3 regions of the Azospirillum sp. BE72 genome follow, and region 1 is predicted to be linked to each of the others. Evidence: riboswitches for the same ligand, from Rfam matches in the RefSeq annotation. Region 1 holds a riboswitch; each other region holds the start of a gene.
What was found. A riboswitch is a leader RNA that binds a small molecule or an ion and turns the genes downstream of it on or off. The one in region 1 is predicted to bind thiamine pyrophosphate.
Positions count from the first base shown of each region.

Region 2: it holds a riboswitch for thiamine pyrophosphate, as region 1 does, so the genes downstream of both, J2Y49_RS25945 (ABC transporter substrate-binding protein) here and J2Y49_RS07255 (ABC transporter ATP-binding protein) in region 1, are expected to answer to the same signal.
Region 3: it holds a riboswitch for thiamine pyrophosphate, as region 1 does, so the genes downstream of both, thiC (phosphomethylpyrimidine synthase ThiC) here and J2Y49_RS07255 (ABC transporter ATP-binding protein) in region 1, are expected to answer to the same signal.

Region 1 covers NZ_JAVDTO010000002.1:220,888-228,118, reverse strand. Annotated here, with positions in the region: gene J2Y49_RS07285 (response regulator) at 1-315, opposite strand, end outside; gene J2Y49_RS07280 (hypothetical protein) at 521-1,219, opposite strand; gene J2Y49_RS07275 (hypothetical protein) at 1,653-3,254, shown strand; gene J2Y49_RS07270 (hypothetical protein) at 3,327-3,884, opposite strand; gene J2Y49_RS07265 (hypothetical protein) at 3,881-4,528, opposite strand; gene J2Y49_RS07260 (acetoin utilization protein AcuC) at 4,678-5,850, opposite strand; TPP riboswitch at 5,931-6,037, shown strand; gene J2Y49_RS07255 (ABC transporter ATP-binding protein) at 6,064-6,816, shown strand; gene J2Y49_RS07250 (ABC transporter permease) at 6,813-7,231, shown strand, end outside.
Region 2 covers NZ_JAVDTO010000015.1:85,770-93,000, forward strand. Annotated here, with positions in the region: gene J2Y49_RS25925 (ABC transporter permease) at 1-783, opposite strand, end outside; gene J2Y49_RS25930 (ABC transporter permease) at 787-1,938, opposite strand; gene J2Y49_RS25935 ((2Fe-2S) ferredoxin domain-containing protein) at 2,124-2,456, shown strand; gene J2Y49_RS25940 (DMT family transporter) at 2,641-3,555, shown strand; TPP riboswitch at 3,589-3,703, shown strand; gene J2Y49_RS25945 (ABC transporter substrate-binding protein) at 3,775-4,911, shown strand; gene J2Y49_RS25950 (branched-chain amino acid ABC transporter permease) at 4,916-5,788, shown strand; gene J2Y49_RS25955 (nicotinate phosphoribosyltransferase) at 6,011-7,153, opposite strand.
Region 3 covers NZ_JAVDTO010000002.1:1,106,781-1,114,011, reverse strand. Annotated here, with positions in the region: gene argB (acetylglutamate kinase) at 1-213, shown strand, start outside; gene J2Y49_RS11330 (hypothetical protein) at 233-520, shown strand; gene J2Y49_RS11325 (magnesium transporter CorA family protein) at 563-1,546, shown strand; TPP riboswitch at 1,626-1,759, shown strand; gene thiC (phosphomethylpyrimidine synthase ThiC) at 1,878-3,605, shown strand; gene greB (transcription elongation factor GreB) at 3,636-4,187, opposite strand; gene J2Y49_RS11310 (ribonuclease E/G) at 4,288-7,231, opposite strand, start outside.

The DNA of each region.
Region 1 (7,231 bases):
GTCGCTGTTGCCGGACAGGAAGATGCAGCGCAGGCCATGGTCCAGGTTCAGCTGGCGGGCCGCCGCGATGCCGTCGCCGCCGCCGAGCCGGACGTCGAGCAGCGCCAGATCCGGCCTTTCGCGCAGAGCGAAATCCGCTGCTTCCGCCTCGGTCCGGGCGACACCGCAGACGGTATGGCCGAGGTCGCCGACCACCACCGCCAGGGCATCGGCGGCTGTCTCGTCATGCTCCACCACCATCACGCGCAATGGTTGGCCGGGTGCGCGGGTGCGGTAGGTTGACTGCGGTTTGGCGATGGCGTCGATCCTGAGCATGCGACCGACCTCCGGGAAACATGGCGTTGAGCGACAAGCGGCGAATTTTGGTAAAATTGCGTTCACCACTACGCCGTTTGTACTACACCACCCCGAATTTGCAAGATCAATCGTTCAGGATCTGACCTTTTTCGCCGATCGGTGCAGAAACACATCACCTTGAGTTGGAGAGCCTCGGACGGCAGCAGTAATGCCGGACAGAAGGTCAGCGTCCTGCCGGACCGAGCCAGTCGATGCCGCCGGGCGAAGGTGGTCTGCAGGTTCCATTGCTGCGCGCCGTCGCCGCCCTTGACGGCGGTGGCGGCGGAGCGGGCTCGCCGGAGAGCCAGGCGGCCTGGGCATCGGCAGGCAGGGTGGGTGCCGCGGATGAGGCTGCCGGCGGCTGGGCAGGCGAGAAGGGCGAGATCGGGGCGGCGGGGGGCAGTGTGGATGGGCCCGCTGCCGAACGGAACGGCTCGGCCGCCGGAGCCGGCGCGGCCGGTGCCACCAATGCCTTTTGCGCCGGCCGGGCCGGCAGGTCGCCCGGTGAGGCGGCCGGCTGGTCGGATGGCGGAACGGGGGCTACGGGTTGGGGGCGGTACGGCGGCGTTTCCTCGCCCCACGCCTCGCCCCAGGCGGGCGGCGGCGCGGACGGGCGCAGGCGTGGCGCCTCCGCCGCCCCCAGCCAGGAGGGGCGCTCGTCGTCGGCCAGCGGGCCGGTGCGGGTGTTGAGCTGCCGCGCCTGCTCGCGGATCTCCAACAAGGTGGTTACCGCAAGTTGCAGCAGTGGGGCCAGGACCATGGGATCGGCCATTTCCTCCGCACTCAAGGCGGCGAACCGGTCGCGGACATCCTCCACCGCCTGTTCCACGCCGTCACGCAACGCGCCGGCCTCGTGGGCCAGCCGTTCCAGATCTTCGCGCAACGCAGAGATCTCGCAGGCTTGCCGCAATTCGTGGAAGCCGATTCCCGCCCCCAGGGCGGATGCGGATCGCCGGTCCCGTGATGAACCAAAATCGTGAGGCATCCTGCCCAACCCCGGTTCCAAGCCCAGCCCAGTGAAAACACACGTCGCGGCGAAAACCGCCGGACGTCCGTATTGCAAACCGCGCAACCGGACGGCGGTTCCAAAAGCCAACGTCATGGCACGGTCTGCCGGAGCGTCGGCGAAGTTGCCGTACGTCACGGCCGGCGCCCCCGGTCGGAGAGCGATGTTTAGCGCCGTTGATGTCGTTTGGAAACCGTTTGCGCGTGATGGCCGCTTGTACTATTTTTTCGGCCCCAGGGGAATGGATTCCTTGTGATCCAACGTCCGGGCGCCTCCCCGCCGCCATTTCATCTTGCCGGAATCCCATACGGTGTCGATCGACCGCTCGGAACTTGAACGGCTCCTTGCCGATCGCCCGGCTGGCAACCGCAGCGCCATGCAGGCGGTGCGCGAAAGCTATGCCGATATCGGGCTGATGCGCGAACGCGGTCTGTCCTGGGCCGAAATCTCCGATCTGCTGGCGAAGCTGGGCATCACCGCCCGCGACAGCCAGCCGATTTCGCCGGTAACCCTGCGCTCCGCCTTCTTCCTCGTCGGGAACGAAGGACGCGGTGAGGCGGCCGAAGACCATGGCGGTGCCGCCGCGGCCATGCCGGCGGAAACGCTGGCCGCCGTCCACGAGGCCGCCCTGTCGGCCGGGCTGGTGGGCGAGGACGAAGAGACCGCCGAGACCACTGAGACCTCCTCGATCGGCGACTCCGATCATGCCGACGAGGCCGCCGCGGTGTCCGTCGACGCTGCTCCCGTCCCGCCGCCGGCGAAGACGCCTGAAGCCGACATGGAATCGGCTGACTCCGTCCCCGAACCCGTTTCCGAACCCGCCTCCCCTGCCCCGAGCCTGCTGGCGCCGGCGGCGAAGGAGGCCGAGGATCAACCGGCGGCGGACGCCGGAACGGGCGCGGAGGCCGGTGCCCCGGAACCGGAAGCCGCTGTAGAGAGCGAAGCGGAAGACGAAGCGGAAGAGGCTCCGGCCCCCGAACCTGTACCGGAACCGACACCCGAGCCGGCCCCGCGGCCGGCTCCCCAACCGACGTCCACGGCGGCCGCGCAGAACACCGGCTCCTTGATGTCCCCCCCGATGCTCCAAGACGACTCAACAAACGTACACTGGAAAGGCGATCGCATGCTGGGCACGATCTTCGTCCTCAATGACCGCGGCGGCGTCGGCAAGACGCTGCTGTCCCATCACCTGATGGCGACCGCCATGCTGGAAGGCCTGCAGCTGAAGGTCGTCGAGTACGAGGTGAACGAGCGACTCGCCCGCCTGTTCGGCCCGGACGTGGTCGAACACCGCCGCATCACCCAGGACTTCATGAACATGATGGGGTCCGGCGACGGCTTCTACGAGTTCTGGGACCTGATCGGGCCGGAGCTGCAGCGCGGCGGCCGCCTGTATGATTTCGGCGGCAACATCTCGCAGTGGTTCTTCAACTGGGCCGAGGTGTCGGGCTTCGACTATTACGTCGGCGACGGCGAGCGGCTGACCTTCATGGTGCCGGTGACCGTCGATCTCGCCTCGCTGTCCACCGGCATGACCACGCTGGAGCGGGTGGCGACCATCGCGCCGAAGGCCAAGCGCGTCCTGGTTGAGAACGGCTTCTCCGGTCCCTTCTCGCAGCTCGAGGACAGCCAGTACGCCCGCCGCAAGGCGGAGATGGTGGAGCGCGAGGGGCTGCAGGTCATCTCTATGTCGCCCTGCACCGCCCCCGCCTGGGCCCGCCTGACCGGGCACCGGATCGATCAGGTGGCGACGATGACCCGCGAGGATCTGGTGAAGCTGGGCATGACCCCGCCCGTCGCCTCCCGCTCGCTGATCATCATCCATGAATGGCTGCGCAACATGCGTCAGGCGCTGTCGCCCTACCTGCACGACGCCTTCCGCCAGACCCCGGCGACCGCCAAGGCGCGCTGAACCTTACCGGCCAACCGACCTGCTCTTCGAAGCCCTTCTTCCCCCGCGGGAGAAGGGCTTTCTCTTTGCCGGTCAGGCCGCCGCGTTGCGGGCGGCGCTTGCGCTGTAGAGGTCTTCCTTCACCGCCGCCACCGACTTCACCTGATAGCCGGGCCTTGCGCTGAACCGGCGACTGGCGCGTTCGGCGGCCTCGCGTTCCGATTCCGCCCAGACCAGATAATCCCGCCCGCGCGCCCATTCGACGGCCAGCGGGTGGGCGGCGTCGATCTCGCCGATCTGCTGGTTCACCATGGTGACCAGCCATTCCTTGTCGCCGGGGTTGCGGCGGTCAGTCAGGATCAGGATTTGCGGACGGCGGCGGTTCTGCGCCTCGGTCAGGCGCTGATGCACCTCGACCTGCTTCTTGCGCAGTTCCACCATGTCGCGGACCAACTCTTCGATCTCGCCATGGAGGTTCTCCTCCTCCCGGTGCAGGCGGTGGATCGTCGCGTCCAGCTTGTCCAGCGTGCCGCGGACGCCGCGGACGCGCTGCCGGGCCTGCGACACCCTCTGTTCCACCGACAGCAGCACGTTGCCGAGCCATGCGCCGATGGCGATGATCCCCAGGATGATGATGAAGTTGATCATCATGTCGCGGCGCCGGACGTGACGGCACCGGATATGGCGGAAGCGGACTTGGCCCGCGCCGTCGCCGGGGGCTGGGGCACACCGCCCTTCACCCCCCCCTTCACGCCGCCGGCCCGCGCATCGCCGCGCATGAACGACTTCTGGAAGCCCAGTTTGAAGGGAAAGGCGACGTCGACCATCTGCTTGGCCTCGTCGAAGCTCGACGCCCACACCTCCGCCACGTTTGCGCAGCGCCAGATGGGGTTGACCGGCCCCCGGTCACCGGCGGCTCTGGCTGCGGCCGATGCCTTTTCCTGCGTAACGGTCGCGACGAACTTCATCAGGCCGGCCTGCGGATCGCCGACCTCATGCACGAACAGCGGCGGCTGTTCCGCCAGATCCCTGATCTGCTTTTCCGCCTTGCGGATGTCGGTTTCCAGACGGTGGCGTTCGGAAGACTGGCTGTTGCGGCGCTGGACCAGTTGATTGACGCGGTTCTGAAGCTCGTGCGCCTCGGCATGCAGCACATAGACGCGGTTCTCGATCTGCTCCAGACCGCTGCTCTTTTCCAGGATGTTCGGCAGGAAATCCTTCAGCATCATGGCGACCGGGACGGCGGCCAGCATGATGATGACGATGGCGATCAGGAACAGCGTCGTGTTCGACATCCGCCCGCCCGTTCTCCTCCCGAAACCCGCACCATGCGACCTGCCGGAATCGGCGCGATCGGCACCGGTGCGGAACTTCGAGGATCAACAAACAATCCAACCCCGTCAACGAATCGTCGCGGCTTCGCTCCAAATTCGTCAGAAATGAGTCAGGATGCCGCCATCTCCGCCACCCGCTTCACCGCGTCGCGCACCGGCCCCGGCCGGCGTTCGTCCGCCAGGGTGGTGAACCAGTGCTCCGGCGGGTTGCGGCCGGCGGCGCGGTTCCAGGTGAGGGCGCGCAGCACCGCTTCCGCCTCCGCCGTCGGCGGCACGGCAGGGTCGATCCCGTTCATCACCGCCCAGATGCCGGCCCAGCAGCGCCCGACCGACCAGGGGTTATAACCGCCGCCGCCGACCACCAGCACCCGCGGCGCCAGCGGCAGCAGGGCGGCCACCGCCTCCCACAGCGCGTGGTTGGACAGCTCCAGCCGGCTCAGGGGATCTTCGGCCAGGGCGTCGGCGCCGGTCTGGATCACCATCGCCTGCGGACGGAAGGCGCGGGCCAGCGGTAGGACCGCCGCCTCCATCACATGCTCCATCTCGCTGTCGTTGAAGCCCGACGGGACCGGGAGGTTGCGGGCCATGCCGCCGGCCCGATCCTCCGCCTTGCCGGTGTAGGGCCACCGCCCGTCCTCGTGGATGGAGACGGTCAGCACCCGGTCGTCGTCGGCGAAGGCCTCCTCCACCCCGTCGCCATGGTGGGCGTCGAGATCGACATAGAGAACCCGCTCCAGCCCATGGTCGAGCAGTTCGAGAATGCCCAGAACCGGCGCGTTGAAATAGCAGAAGCCGCTGGCCCGGTCGCGCCGCGCATGGTGGGTGCCGGCGGCAGGGGCATAGACCAGCCCGGCCGGCCGGTCGCCCAGGATCCGCGCCGCCTGCAGGGCCGACCCGCTGCTGTGGGCCGGCCGCCGGAACATCTCGGCGAAGACCGGATTCTCCAGCTTGCCGAGATTGTGGCGGGCCGCCGTCGCCTCGTCCACCCGCTGCTCCGCCTCCGCCCGCTTCAGCGCGGCGATGTAGTCTGCGGTGTGGAAGCGGGCCAGTTCGCGTTCGCTCGCCACATGGGTGTCGAGATAGACCTCCTCCGCCAGCCACCCCATGGCGCGGCTGAGGTCGATGGCGGTCGATACGCGCGGGATCGCCAGCGGATGCTTCGGGCCATAGGTCGAGCCGCGATAGATCTCGCCGCCGATGAACAGAGGGGTGCGGAGAGGCGTGGTCAGGGGATGATCTCCATCGGTCCCGCCACAAACTAGGCGGTGCCGCGCGCCGGTCAAGCGGCACCCCGCAGCTTCCGCACTCCGGGAGGGCCTGCGGCAATGCTTGCGGTCACGGATCGTCCGCGCCTATAGTCGCCGCCTTCACTGGGGGGAGCCGATGGGCGGCTGAGAGGTTCCGTTGCGGAACGACCCCTGGAACCTGATCCGGTTCATGCCGGCGTAGGGATCAGTGATGCCAGACCGTACGCGCTTCCTCTTCGCACTCCCGCCATGCTCGCGCCCATGCTCGCGATGACGCCGCTTTCGGTGACCGTCTCGCGCGCCAGGCTGACCTATGGCGGCACGCTGCTGTTCTCCGACCTGACGCTGGATCTGCCGGCAGGGCGAACCACCTGCCTGCTTGGGCCGAGCGGCGTCGGCAAGACCACGTTGCTGCGCATCCTAGCCGGGCTGGCCGAACCCGAGCCTCCGACCTCAGTCACCACCGGCGACGGGCTGCCGCTCGCCGGCCGCATCGCCTACATGGCGCAGCAGGATCTGCTGCTGCCCTGGCTCACCGTTCTGGACAACGTCCTGCTGGGCGACCGGCTGCGCCATCGCCGTCCCGATTCTGCACGGGTGGAGCGTGCCCGTGCTCTGCTCGACCGCGTCGGTTTGGCGGGGCGGGAGCGCGACCGACCGGCTGCCCTGTCCGGCGGGCAGCGGCAGCGGGTGGCGCTGGCCCGCACGCTGATGGAGGACAAGCCGCTGGTCCTGATGGACGAGCCCTTCTCCGCGCTCGACGCCATCACGCGGCTTCGGCTGCAGGAGACGGCGGCGGAAACGCTGGCCGGCCGCACCGTGCTGATGGTCACCCACGATCCGCTGGAAGCGCTGCGCATCGGCGACCGCCTGCATGTGATGACCGGCCGTCCCGCGATCATGGGGCCGGCGCTGGAACCGTCCGGTCCGGTGCCGCGCCGGGTCGACGATCCCGGATTGCTGGCGCTGCAGGCGGAGCTGCTGCGGAGGCTGGCCGAATGAGGGCGTTGCTGCGCGCCCTGGTCACGCTCTCCGTGCTGGTCGCCGGCTGGCAGGCTCTGGTCTGGGCCACCGGCCTGCCGCGCTACCTGCTGCCCGGCCCGCTCGCCGTGGCCGATGCCATGCGACGGCAGGCGCCCCTGCTGTGGAGCCATGGGCTGACCACCCTGACCGAGATCCTGATCGGGCTGGTGGCCGGCGTCGCTCTGGGCAGTGTGAGCGCTTTGCTGCTGGCGCGCTTCCGCACCGCGCGGCGCTGGCTGATGCCGCTGCTGCTGGTCAGCCAGGCGATCCCGGTCTTCGCGCTGGCGCCGCTGCTGGTGCTTTGGCTGGGCTACGGCATGGCGTCCAAGATCGCCATGGCCGTGCTGGTCATTTATTTCCCGGTGACGACCGCGCTGTTCGATGGGCTGCGCCG
Region 2 (7,231 bases), on a different contig from region 1:
GGCGAACAGGGTCGGTCCCGGCCGCCACTTGCCGAAGATCAGCGCCGCCAGCGCCAGATAGCCCTTGCCGGCGGTCATGTCGCGGACGAAGCCGGCGCCATGACCCGTGGACAGATAGGAGCCTGCCATCCCCGTCAGCACACCGGTGACGATCAGCGCCTGATAGCGCAGCTTCGCCACCGACAGGCCGGCGGTGTCGACCGCCGCCGGATTCTCGCCCACCGCCCGCAGGCGCAGCCCGAAACGGGAGCGGTAGAGCACCCAGTGGGTGGCGATCACCAGGACCAGCGTCACCCAGATCAGGATGTTGTTGCCGTTGAACAGTTCGCGGTAGATCGGCCCCAGAACGGGCACGCCTGCCAGCGCGTCTGCCTCCGGCAGCTCCACCGCGGGAATGCGCGCCTGGTTGGGCAGCAGCGGGGTCTGGCCGCCCTGCTGGAACCAGGCATAGGCCAATGTCGGCGCCAGCCCGGCGACCAGGATGTTGATCGCCATGCCCGACACCACCTGATTGCCGTTGTGGGTGATGCAGGCGAAGCCATGGACCATCGCCAGCGCCACGCCCGCGGCGATGCCGGCCAGCAGCCCGAGCCACGGATTGAGGGTGGCCGAGGCGACCGCTGCGGAGAAGAAGGCGCCGGCCAGCATCTTGCCTTCCAGCCCGATGTCGACCACGCCGGCCCGCTCGCAATACATCCCGGCGAAGGCGGCCAGCACCAGCGGAGTCGCCACCCGGATGGTGGCGCCCAGCAGTTGCAGCGCCAGAAGAAGCGCGTCCTCCATCGCTCAGCCCCTCCCCCCGGTGGCGGCATCTGCGGCCGTGGCGCCACCGCGGCGGCGGAACAGCGCCTCCACCTGCGGCTTGAACAGGTTTTCCATGGCACCGGCGAACAGGATGACCAGACCCTGGATGACCATCACCAGCTCGCGGTTGATCGTGGGGTATTCGAAGGACAGCTGGCCGCCGCCCTGCGCCAGAACCCCGAACAGCAGGGCCGCCAGAATGATCCCGACCGGATGGTTGCGTCCCATCAGCGCCACGGCGATGCCGACGAAGCCGACCCCGCCGGTGAAGTTCAGGATCACCCGGTGCTGCACGCCCAGGATCTCGTTCACGCCCACGAAGCCGGCCAGCGCGCCGGAAATCAGCATGGCGACGATGATGTTTCGCGCCGGCGAGATGCCGGCATAGACCGCCGCCCGCTCGTTCCGGCCCACCGTGCGCAGCTCGTAGCCCCAGCGGGTCCGGCGCAGGAACAGATGGAACAGAAAGCAGCAGGCCAGCGCCCACAGGAAGGACAGGTTCAGCGGCGAGGCCGGAATCGTGATGCCGATCCAGCCCAGCGCCCGGTCCATCGACGGCAGCCAGACGCCGGGGTCGAACTCGCGGGTCTCGGGCGACTGGCTGCCGGGGCGGATCAGCACGTCCACCAGCAGCCAGGTCATGATCGATGCGGCGATGAAGTTGAACATGATCGTCGTGATGACGATGTGGCTGCCACGCTTGGCCTGCAGCCAGGCCGGGATGAAGGCCCAGGCGGCGCCGAACAGGGCCGATGCCAGGATCGCCAGCAGCGCCACCACCGGCCAGGGCCAGCCGGTCAGCGCCAGCGCCACCAGCCCGGCGCCGAGCCCGCCCAGATAGGCCTGCCCCTCGCCGCCGATGTTGAACAGTCCGCAATGGAAGGCGATGGCAACCGCCAGCCCGGTGAAGATGTAGCTGGTGGTGTAATAGAGGGTGTAGCCGATGGCCTCCGGGTATCCCAGAGCCTCCGTCAGCAGCAGCGACAGCACGTCCACCGGGTTCTCGCCGATCGCCAGGATCACCACCCCCGACAGCACAAAGGCCGCGACGAGGTTGAGAACCGGCAGCAGCGCATACCCGACCCAGCCCGGCACGGCGCCCGGCTGACCCTTCCCCGACCCGCTCAGCAGCACCGGCGTCTCCTGGATTGCCCCTGCCGGGGATTCTTAACCGGCAACCCCGCCGCTGACCAAGCATTTCGTCACGCGGAAAAGCCAAGGGGCACGAGGACTTGGAAGCGTCACAAAAGTCTTGCCGCAGCGCAGCAATCTGGCATGCTTCTTACCCATATGAAAATTATGGTTATGGAGCTTGCCCGATGCCGCTCGACCTGCCGCAGACCTTCCGCCACCATGTCTTCTGCTGCGCCCAGCAGCGCCCGCCCGGCCATCCGCGCGGCAGCTGTGCGGCCAAGGGCGCCCATCCGCTGTGGCAGCGGCTGGACCAGAAAATCCAGGGCAAGGGCCTGACGGACGTGGGCATGGCGCTGACGGGCTGTCTCGGCTTCTGTTCCGCCGGTCCGCTGATGGTGGTGTATCCGGAGGGCATCTGGTATCGGCCGGAAACACCTGAGGATATCGACGAGATCGTCGAGTCGCATCTGGTCAACGATGCGCCGGTGGAGCGGCTGGTGATGGTTCTGACGCGGTGAGGGGAAGGCTTCGGCGAGGTTACACCCCCACCTATCCTCCCCCGCCCAGCGGGGGAGGATAGGTGGGGGTGTAACCCCCCTCCAAGATCCCACGCCTACCAGACCTGCGGTTGCGGCATTGGGACGCGGGCGGATTTGCCCATATCGTGGGCAACTCCCGCCATTGCCCGTCCGAACCGATCCAATGACCGACGCCGAAACCGCCGACCTGCTGCCTGTCGAGGCCGATTCGGTTCCCTATGCCGTCGGCTGCTTCCTCGGCGCGATCCTGCTTTTCGCGGCGATGGACACGCTGATCAAGTTCCTGACCGCCGGCTACCCGGTGCCGCAGCTGATGTTCGTGCGCTCCCTGGTCGCCTTCCTGCTGGTGGGCGGCTACACCCTGTGGCGGGGCGGCGGGATCGCGGCGATGCGGACGCAGCGGCCCTGGGGGCATGTCTGGCGCGCCTTCGCCGGGCTGATCTCCATGGGATGCTTCTTCTATGCGTTCCGGGAATTGCCGCTGGCCGACGTCTATGTGCTGAGCTTCGCCGGGCCGCTGTTCATCACCGCGCTGTCCGCCCCGCTGCTGGGGGAGCCGGTGGGCTGGCGGCGCTGGGCCGCGGTGGTGGTCGGGTTCGGCGGCGTGGTGGTGATGGCGCAGCCGTCGGCCGGAGCGCCGCTGGTGCCGGTGCTGGTCGGGCTGTGCGCCGCCCTGTTCTATGCGCTGGCCGCTCTCGCCGTACGCGGCCTGTCGCGGACGGAGACCAGCGCGTCGATCGTGCTCTATCTGCTGTTGACGACGACGGTGGTCAGCGGCGCGCTGACGGTTCCCGTCTGGACCGCGCCGACCGCCTCCGCACTGGGGCTGATGGCGCTCGTCGGCGCAATCGGCGCCGGGGCGCAGGTGCTGCTGACCCAGGCGTTCCGCCGCGCGCCGCCGGCCGTGGTGGCGCCCTTCGAATATACCGGCATGGTCTGGGCCAGCCTGTTCGGCTGGATGGTGTTCGGCGACCTGCCGACCGCGCCGGTGCTGCTTGGCGCCATGGTCATCATCGGCAGCGGGCTTTACATCCTGCATCGTGAAACCACGGCGGAGCGCCGCCGGCTGGGTTCTTGACAGGACGGGCCCGGCGGCGACACTCTCGCCGCCTGTTCACGGCTGGGGTGCCCGTGCAGACGCCTGATCGGCGGACGCGCGGGCTGAGACAACACCCATCGAACCTGATCCGGGTCATGCCGGCGAAGGGAGCCGACCGGAACCCGACGGATCGCCTGCAAATGCCCCGTCCCCTCCGCGTCGCTCCACTTGCCGGCGCGTGTTGAGGAGTTTTCGGTCATGCGGCGTGCGCTTCCCCTTCTGATCGGCCTGCTGGCCGCATCGTCCTGTCTGTCGTCCGCAGCCCGGGCCGACGACACGCTGTCCTTCCCGGTTCTTGTGCCGCTGACCGGCTTCCTGTCGCTGGAGGGAACCAGCCAGCGCAACGGCGCGGCCCTGGCGCTGAAGCAGACCCCCGCCGGCATCGCCATCGCCTCCGAAGTCGTCGACACCGGCACCTCGCCCGAGGCGGCGGTGACGGCGCTGGAACGTGCGGCAGGCAGCGGCACGGTCGGGGCGGTCGCCGCCAGCATGCTCGGCACCCAGATGCTGGCGATGCTGCCGCTGGCGCAGGAGCTGAAGCTGCCGCTGGTCACCGTGTCGGGCACCGCGTCGATCACCGAGCAGGGCAACCCCTGGGTCTTCCGCTTCTTCCCCGGCGATGCCGTGACCAAGGCCGCTCACGCCCGTTATGTGGTGGAGGAATTGGGCAAGCGGCAGCCCGCCGTCATCTACCAGACCACCGCCTACGGGCAGAGCGGCAAGACGCATCTCGACGCCGCCTTCAAGGCGCTGGGCGTCACGCCCGTCTTCGAGGAGGGGGTGGACCCTGCCGCCAAGGACCTGCTGCCGGTGCTGACCAAGGCGCTGGCCGCCAAGCCCGACGTGCTGGTGCTGCATCTGCACTCCGGCCCGACCGCGCTGCTGCTGCGGCAGGCGGCGTCCAGCGGGGTGGCGGTGCCCATCGTCGCCGGCTCCGCCATGCATCAGCCGAGCACCGCCGCCCTGCTGGAGCCGGCGGAGCTGAAGGGCGTCTGTGCCGAGACCGCGGCCTCGCCCATCTCGGGCGGTACGCCGGAGGTCAAGGCCTTCACCGACGCCTACCGCGCCGCCTTCGGCAAGGAGCCGGACGCCTTCGCGCTCGGCCAGTATGACGGAATGACCATGGTGCTGGAGGCGGCGAAGGCCGGCGCCCGGACGCCGGATGCCATCCGAAAAGCATTGTCTTCGGAGACCTTCAAAGGCCTCGCCATGACCTACAAGTCCGACGGCAAGGGCAACATGGCCCATTCCGCCGTCATCGTCTGCTATGACGGGACCAGCCGCGTGCCGGCGCTGGTGAAGCGCTACGACGACCCCGCGCTCGCGGCGAAGTGAGCGGATGGCGGCGCTTCAACTGCTGGTCAACGGGGTGGCGCTGGGGGCGGCCTATGCGCTGGTGGCGCTGGGATTCGTGCTGGTGCTGAATGCCACCTCGGCAGTGAATTTCGCCCAGGGCGATCTCGTGATGGCCGGCGGGCTGCTGGCGGTGGCGCTGGCGCCGCTGATCCCGCTGCCGGGCATCGCCCTGCTGCCGGTGGTGCTGGCGCTGATGGCGGGGCTGGGCCTGCTGCTGGCGCTGATGGCCTATCTGCCGCTGCGCCGCCGGCCGCCGGTATCGGTCTTCATCAGCACCATCGCAATCGGCATCATACTTCAGAACGGCGCCGCGATCCTGTTCGGGCCGGAGCCGCGCGCCGCACCGCCGCTGTTCGGCGACGACACGCTTTACATAGGCGGGCTGGCGGTTCCCGAGCAGTCGCTCGCCATCGTCGCGGTGGCGGCGCTGCTGATCGGTGCGCAGCAATGGGTGTTCGCCCGCACGCAGCTGGGACGCCGGCTGCGCGCAACGGCGCAGGACCCGGAAATGGCGCGGGCCTGTGGCGTGCCGGTCACCGCGATGATCCTGGTGACCTTCGCCATCGGGTCCGCTTGTGCCGGGGCGGCCGGCCTGCTGCTCGCCAACCGCTATTTCGTCACGCCGACCGCGGGTGGCGACCTGATCTTGAAGGCCTACATCGCGGTAACCATCGGGGGCTGGGGGTCGGTGCCGGGGGCTGTGGTGGGGGCGCTGCTGATCGCGCTGTTCGAGGTGGGGGTGTCGTCAGTGCTGTCCTACCCGGTGGCGCTGGGGGCGCTGTACCTGACGCTGCTGGCGATCCTGGTGTTGCGGCCGCAAGGCCTGTTCGGCGAAGCGGTGCGGCGCCGTGGCTGAGCGATCCTCGCCAGGCGTCCCCCCTCACCCCAACCCTCTTCCCTTGCGAGGGCTTTGCAATAGGCCTGGACTATGGGTGGGTGCGGTCGTTTTTGGGCCAGAACAGGATGGAAGTCCTGTCCTGGCCCGTGACATAGCCGGGCAACAGCCCTTTTGGCCGGCTCTGGGGAGCGGAAACAGGTGGGCGTGCCAGCATGCGGGCGCACCCGTCGCGGTCGTGACCTATCGCCGGAACAGGAACTCGCGGCCGACCTTTACGCGGCGTTCGCCGTCATATTCGATGATGTCGGCGGTCGCATAGGTCTCGGTCCAGCGTTCGGGCAGGTAGCTGCCGGTGCCGATCACGTCCACCGGCGCGTTGGCCTCCGCCATCAGGCGGCACTTGGCCGGGCCGAAGCCGCTGCTGGCGACGATCTTCACCGCCGGGAAGCCGGCCTCGTCCAGCCGTTCGCGCACATAATGGATCGCAGCGGCCGACACGCCGGTGCCGATCAGGTAGCGCAGCTGGGTCTCGTCGCGATAGCCGCGGATGGCGTGCGGCGCATGGCGCTCCAGCACGGCATAGGAGCCGGGCGGATCCAGCCCCTCGACGAAACGCCCGCCGGAGGTGTCGAGCCGCAGCGCCAGCTTGCCCTGGGCGGCCAGCTGCGGAAAGCGGCGGCAGACCTCCAGCCCGTCGGTGATCTCGCGGCCGAAATAATCGACCAGCACGGTCAGGGACAGGTCGGGGAAGGTCTCATGGAACATCTCCGCCGCGCGCACGGTCGAACCGGCATAGCCGATCAGGGCGTGCGGCATGGTGCCCATGCCCTTCTCCTGCCCGAAATAGGAGGCTGTGGCGTCGGTGGCGTTGCCGATGAAGCCTTTGGCGCCGACCTTGCGCTTGGCCCGGTCCGACCCGACGGAGGCGGCATAGGCCATCATCTCCGCCATCTCCGTCCCGGCGCAGTGGCGGGCGTCCATGGCGAGGAAGGCGACCTTCGGCAGGTCGGCGCACATGGTGAAGGCGTTGTAGGCCGCGACGCTGGCGGGCCCCAGCTTCTGCAGGATGATCGTCTCGCAATCGACCAGATGGTAGAAGGAGCCGGTGACGTACATGATCGGCTCGCCGGCGCCGACCCATTTGCCCTCGGGGTAGTTCAGCTCGATCTGGAACGTCGTGTTGCGCTCGCGCGCCACCGCCTCCAGCCAGTCCACCGCCAGACGCGGGGCGCAGACCACCGGGCGCCGCATGAAGATGGCGTAGGTGACGGTCTTGTCGCCGAATTTGCCCACCGCTTCCCTGGTGCGGCGGAAATAGGTGTCCGTCCAGTCGGGAATCTGGGCGGAGGACGGGTTGAGGGCGGTCGGCCCTTTGCCGGCCATCCCGCTTCCCGCTGCCCGGCCGCCAACTGATCGGTTGTCGGTGTTGCTCATACCGGTAACCCTCGCCTTCCGCCCCTG
Region 3 (7,231 bases), 890 kb from region 1:
AAGCTGATCGAGAAGATGTCGCTGGAGGATGCCCACAAGGCCATCGCCGACGGCACCGCGTCCGGCGGCATGATCCCGAAGATCGAAACCTGCATCGGCGCGGTGGAGCAGGGCGTCGACGCCGCTGTTATCCTGGATGGCCGCGTGCCGCATGCGCTGCTGCTGGAAATCTTCACCGAAGGCGGCGCCGGCACCCTGATCGGCAAGGCCTGACGCTGCAATAGGGGGGCCGATGACCGACCTGCGCAAGGACCTGCTCCGCCAGATGAAGGCCATCCGCGACCGGATGGACCCGAAGCTGGTGGAGCGCGCCAAGTTGGCGGCGTTGGGCAAGGTCCCCTACGACAGCGACGCCGCCAAGGAAGCGGTCGGCCATTTCCTGGATGCCAAGCGGGATGGCGGTGCCTTCCGCCGCAAGCTGGAACAGGCGCTGAAGGCGGAGGGGGAGACGCTGGACCTCGACACCGAGGGGAAGGCGCCGCCGCCCATGAAGCCGCGGCGCGGCGGCCGGATGACGTAAGCGCTCCACCTGCCGTCTCGAACCCACGCAAGGAGCACAGCCTTGCTGCATGTCTTCGTCAATGACGGTGGTCTGCTGCGCTGGGCCAGGGAGGCCGCGGACGAGGTGGGGCCGCTGCCCGAGGCCACCGTCTGGCTGGATCTGATCAACCCGACCGCCGAGGACTTGGCGCGGGCGGAGTCGCTGATCGGCACCAGCCTGCCCACCCGCGAGCAGATGGCGGAGATCGAGGAGTCGAGCCGCCTGCGCGTCGCCGGTGGCGCCCTGACCATGACCGTCACCGCCCTGGTCTGGGCCGACACCGACGAGCCGCGCATCGCCACCGTCAGCTTCGTGCTGGCCGGGCGCCGGCTGGTCACCATCCACGACATCGATCCGCAGGCCCTGCTGGCCTTCCGCCGCCGCGCCACCCATGGGCAGGTGTCCGCCTCCCGAGGCGAACTGGTTCTGGCGGCGCTGGTGGACGGGATGGTCGACCGCACCTCCGCCGTGCTGCGGCGGACCGGGGTAGAGTTGGACGTGCTCAACCGCCGCTTCTTCCGCGGACGCAAGCTGCGCTCGCGCGGCGAAACGCTGGACGATGCCCAGACGCTGAAGCGCATCGGCCATGCCGGGCATCTGATCGGCAAGGCGCGCATCAGCCTGGCCAGCCTGTCGCGCATGACCGATTTCCTGGCGCGCGGCGACGGCTGGAACCCTGGCAAGGCGACGCGGCGCTGGGCCAAGACGACGCTGCAGGATCTGCGCGGGCTCGACCAGTATGCCCGTTTCCTGTCGGGAAAGGTCGCTCTGGCGCTGGACACGGCGCTGGGACAAATCAACGTGGAGCAGAACGAGATCGTCAAAATCGTCTCGGTCCTGACCGTCCTGCTGTTTCCGCCGACCCTGGTCGCCAGCATCGGCGGCATGAACTTCGAAGAGATGCCGGGGACCGACTCGCTTTTCGGCTATCCCAGCGCCCTGGGGCTGATGCTGCTGTCGGCGCTGCTGCCGATGATCTATGTCCGTCTGAAACGCTGGATGTGACGCGGCATCCAGACAGTACGACTTGCGGATCGTCCGCGGTTCTTTCCTTTTGACAGGGTCCGTCCGTCCCGGCAGGATGGGCGCATTCCAGGGGGGTCCCGACAGGGGGCTGAGATACCAACGGCCGGACGGCGCCAAGCGTCTTCGGCAGCGTGGTGACCCTTCGAACCTGATCCGGGTCATACCGGCGAAGGGAGGGACCTCGTGACGGGCCGCAAAGGCCCGTCCGGCCGTAGCGACGCCCGCCATATCAGGGAACGGCCCGCACGAAGACACCGAACCTCCGTCCGCAGTCCCGGGTTTGTCCGCCCAACTCCGACGGAGAAACCCAATGCCTAAGGACTTCAACGAAGCCGCCATCCGCATTTCGACCGGCCCGCTGCCGTCGTCGCGGAAAATCCATCTGCCGGGCACGCGCTTTCCCGACCTGCGCGTCGCCATGCGCGAGATCGCGCTGTCGGGCGGCGAACCGCCGCTGACCGTCTATGATTCCTCCGGCCCCTACACCGACGAGGCCGTGGCGATCGATGTGCGGGCCGGTCTGGCCAAGCACCGCCGCGACTGGATCCTGGCCCGCGGCGATGTGGAGACCACGGACAACGGCGTGCTGCGCGCCAAGGGCGGCGGTGCCGTCACGCAAATGGCCTATGCCCGCGCCGGCATCGTCACCGCCGAGATGGAATACATCGCCGTCCGCGAGAATATCGGCCGCGCCGGGGCGCTGGACTCAGTTCGCGACGGCGAGGATTTCGGGGCCGGGATTCCCGACTTCATCACCCCGGAATTCGTCCGTGACGAAGTGGCGCGCGGGCGGGCGATCATCCCCTCCAACGTCAACCACCCCGAATCGGAGCCGATGATCATCGGCCGGAACTTCCTGACCAAGATCAACGCCAACATCGGCAACTCCGCCGTGACCTCCTCGATCGAGGAGGAGGTGGAGAAGATGGTCTGGTCGATCCGCTGGGGGGCCGACACCGTGATGGATCTCTCCACCGGTGCCGACATCCACCAGACCCGCGAATGGATCCTGCGCAACTCCCCGGTGCCCATCGGAACGGTGCCGATCTATCAGGCGCTGGAAAAGGTGAAGGGCAGGGCCGAGGACCTGACCTGGGAATTGTTCCGCGACACGTTGATCGAACAGGCGGAGCAGGGCGTCGATTACTTCACCATCCATGCCGGCCTGCGGCTGGCCCATATTCCGCTGACCGCCAAGCGGGTGACCGGCATCGTTTCGCGCGGCGGCTCGATCATCGCCAAATGGTGTCTGGCGCATCACCGCGAGAGCTTCCTCTACGACCATTTCGCCGACATCGTCGAGATCTGCCGCGCCTATGACGTGGCGCTGTCGATGGGCGACGGGTTGCGGCCGGGTAGCCAGGCCGACGCCAACGACGCCGCCCAGTTCGCCGAGTTGGAGACATTGGGTGAGCTGACGAAGATCGCCTGGGCGCGCGACGTGCAGGTGATGATCGAAGGGCCGGGCCATGTGCCGATGCACAAGATCAAGCACAATGTGGAGAAGCAGTTGGCCCTGTGCGGCGAGGCGCCCTTCTACACGCTGGGGCCGTTGGTGACCGACATCGCGCCGGGATACGACCACATCACCAGCGCCATCGGTGCGGCGATGATCGGCTGGTTCGGGACGGCGATGCTCTGCTACGTCACGCCGAAGGAGCATCTGGGTCTGCCCGACCGGGACGACGTGAAGGCCGGCGTCATCGCCTACAAGATCGCCGCCCATGCCGCCGATCTCGCCAAGGGTCATCCGGCGGCCCGGCTGCGCGACGACGCCATGTCGCGCGCTCGCTTCTCGTTCCGTTGGCGCGACCAGTTCGCCCTGTCGCTCGATCCCGAGACGGCGATGGCCTACCATGACGAGACCCTGCCGGCCGAAGGGGCCAAGACCGCGCATTTCTGTTCGATGTGCGGGCCGAAATTCTGTTCGATGAAGATCACGCAGGAAATCCGCGATGCTGCGGAGTCCGGCATGGCCGAGATGTCGCAGAAGTTCCGCGAGTCGGGCGGGGAGATTTATCAGCCCGCGGCGGAGTGAGGGAGTGGAGGGGGCGGGTCGCCCCCTCCGTCACCCCGCGTACCTGATCTCCAGCACCTCCACCTGCTCCATCCCCGCCGGTGTGCGCACGTCCACCAGATCGCCTTCCCGCGCCTTCAGCAGCGCGCGGGCGATGGGGGAGATCCAGCTGACATGGCCGCGGTCGGGATCGACCTCGTCGGCGCCGACTATGGTGATGGTGTTCTCGGATCCGTCCTCGCGGGCATAGGTGACGGTGGCGCCGAAGAAGACCTGTTCGCGGTTCTTCTGGTCTTGCGGATTGACCACCACCGCCGATTCCAACCGCTTGTTCAGGAAACGGATGCGACGGTCGAGCTCGCGCAGGCGTTTCTTGCCATAGAGATAATCGCCGTTCTCCGACCGGTCGCCGTTGCCGGCGGCCCAGGAAACCACCTCCACCACTTTCGGCCGCTCCACCCGCAGCAGGTGGCGCAGTTCCTCCTGCATGCGCTGGAAGCCGGGCGGCGTCATGTAGTTCTTGAAGCCCTGCGGCAGCGGTGCCGGGTCGTCGAGTTCGTCGTCGTCCGGCGTGTCGTTCTCGCGGGTGAAGGCTTTGCTCATGGTCCGACCTGTCCTGTGGCAGGAAGATAACGTCCGGGAAAAGGAAAAGGCGCCTTGCGGCGCCTTTTCCCGTTCCAGAGGTTTCAACGGGCCGTTCGGCTTACCGCTTCCACCAGCCGCGGCGCGGCTTGCCGGAGGCATCGCCGTTGTCGCCGGCCGCAGCAGGAGCCGCAGCAGGTTCCGAAACGGCTGCCGGAGCGGCGGCGGGAGCGGCTTCGGCCGGAGCTTCGGCCGCGGCCTTGCGCTTGCGCGACGCCTTCTTGGCCGGAGCCGTGTCGGTCGCGACCTCAGCCGGTGCTTCCGCAGCGGCGGCCTTGCGCTTGCGGCCCTTGGCCGGCGCTTCGGCGACCGCAGGCGCGGCAGCGGGAGCGGCCTCCACCGGAGCCTCGGCAGCGGCCTTGCGCTTGCGCGACGCCTTCTTGGCCGGTGCTTCGACGACCACCGGAGCGGCTTCGGCCGGTGCTTCGGCAGCGGCCTTGCGCTTGCGGGACGCCTTCTTGGCCGGTGCTTCGGCAACCGCCGGAGCGGCTTCGGCCGGAGCTTCGGCAGCGGCCTTGCGCTTGCGGGACGCCTTCTTGGCCGGAGCCTTCCCGGCGGCGGCTTCGGCCGGGGCCGGAGCGGTCACCGGCGGCTCGGTCGCAGGCACCGGAACCGGAGCCTCTTCCGCGACCTGTGCGGGAGCGCTCTCGCCGGCCAGGATCCAGTCGAGGTCGGACGACTCGGCCGGAGCCTGGACAGGAGCGGCTTCGGCCGGAGCGGCAGCCGACTGGTCGGCAGCGGTCTCCTCGCCGCCCTCCAGCCCTTCCGCACCTTCGCGGCGGGACCGGCGGCGACCACCGCGCTTGCCGCGGCGACGCTTCTTGCGGCCATCGGCGTTGCGATCGCCGGCGTCGGCGCCGGCCTCCTCGTCGCCCTCGCCCTCGCCCTCTCCGTCGCCCTCGCCCTCGTCCTCATCCGAGTCGTCGTCTTCGGTCGGCTCGGAGATGGCAGCGCCGGGGATGGCCTCGGCGGCAACCGGCAGGCCGGTCTCGGCGGCCTCGTCGCCCGTCTCGTCGGACTCCTCGGCATCTTCGCCCGCACCGGTGGTGTCGCCTTCGACGCGGCCTTCCTCGCGGTCACGGCCACGGCCACGGCGGCGGCGGCGGCGGCGGCGGCGATCCTCGCCATTGCCGTCGCCATTGGCTCCGTTGGTCTCGGCGCGCTCGCCGGTCTCCTCGGCCTGGGCGGTCTCGACGTCGGCCTCCTCCTCGACCGGCTCGACGACCGGCTCGGCGGCGAGCGCACGATCGGTCTCGGCCATGACGCGGTCGGCGCTGACCAGCGGACCGTCTTCGTCGGGCAGGCGGGCCTTGTTGCGCTCCAGACGGTGGTCCGGGGCGATCAGGCCGTCGTCGGCCTGGACCATGACGTGGAAGCTGTGACGCTCCTCGATCTTGGCCAGCTCACCGCGCTTCTGGTTGAGGATGTAGAGCGCGATGGAGGTCGGGACGTAGATGGTGATCTCCGCCGACCGCTTGCGGATGCCCTCTTCCTCGATGGCACGCAGGACGTGCAGTGAGGCGGATTCGACCGAACGGACGACGCCGGTGCCCGAGCAGTGCGGGCAGCGCTCGAAGTTGGTCTCCAGCAACGACGGGCGCAGACGCTGGCGCGACAGCTCCAGGAGGCCGAAGGCGGAGATGCGGCCGAGCTGGATGCGTGCCCGGTCGTTCTTCATCGCCTCCTTCATGCGGCGCTCGACGGCGGCGTTGTTCCGCGGCTCCTCCATGTCGATGAAGTCGATGACGATCAGGCCGGCCAGATCGCGCAGACGCAGCTGGCGCGCCACCTCGTCGGCGGCCTCCAGGTTGGTCTTGTAGGCGGTTTCCTCGATGTTGCGCTCGCGGGTCGACTTGCCGGAGTTGACGTCGATGGAGACCAGCGCCTCGGTCGGGTTGATGACGATGTAGCCGCCGGAGCGCAGCTGCACCACCGGGCTGTGGATGGCGTCGATCTGGGTTTCCACCTGATAGCGGTGGAACAACGGGATCTGGCTGTCGCGGTACAGCTGGACGCGCTGGGAATGGCCCGGCATCAGCATGTCCATGAACTCGCGCGCCGTGCGGAAGCCGGCCTCGCCCTCGACCCAGATCTCGTCGATGTCGTTGGAGTACAGATCGCGGATCGACCGCTTGATCAGGTTCGCCTCTTCATAGATGAGGCAGGGCGCCGACGACTTCAGCGTCTGTTCGCGGATGTCGTCCCACAGGCGCAGCAGATATTCCAGGTCGCGCTTGATCTCGGGCTTGGAACGCTCCAGACCGGCGGTGCGCAGGATGACCGCCATGCCGTCGGGAATGTCCAGGTCGGACAGGATTTCCTTCAGGCGCTTGCGATCGGCCGGGTTGGTGATCTTGCGGGAAATCCCGCCGCCGCGGCCGGTGTTGGGCATCAGGACGCAGTAGCGGCCGGGCAGCGACAGGTAGGTGGTCAGGGCGGCGCCCTTGTTGCCGCGCTCCTCCTTCGTCACCTGCACCAGCATGACCTGCCGGCGCTTCACCACTTCCTGGATCTTGTAGGAGCGCAGCGGGCGCGAGCGGCGGCGCTGGGTCTCGACCTCTTCATCCTCGTCGCCGCCGACCATGTCGGGGGCGTCGGCGGACTGGGCGGCGTCCTGGGCGGCGGCCTCGGACGGAGCGGCCTGCTCCTCGCCGCCATTGCCTTCGTCCTCGCCGTCCTCACCGTCGTCGCCGGCATCCTCGTCGGACGCCTCCGGCGCGATGGGGGAGGGCATCGGCGACCATTCCTCGACCACCTGTTCGGGGCGGATCGGCTCGCCCATCACGGCACCGTCGGCGGCGGCCTCGGCGCGGGCTTCCGCCTGCTCCTCCAGCCGGCGCTCTTCGGCCAGCAGGGCTTCGCGGTCGGCGACGGGGATGCGGTAATAGTCGGGGTGGATTTCGGAGAAGGCGAGGAAGCCGTGGCGGTTGCCGCCATATTCCACGAAGGCAGCCTGGAGCGAAGGCTCGACCCGCGTCACTTTCGCGAGGTAGATGTTGCCCTTC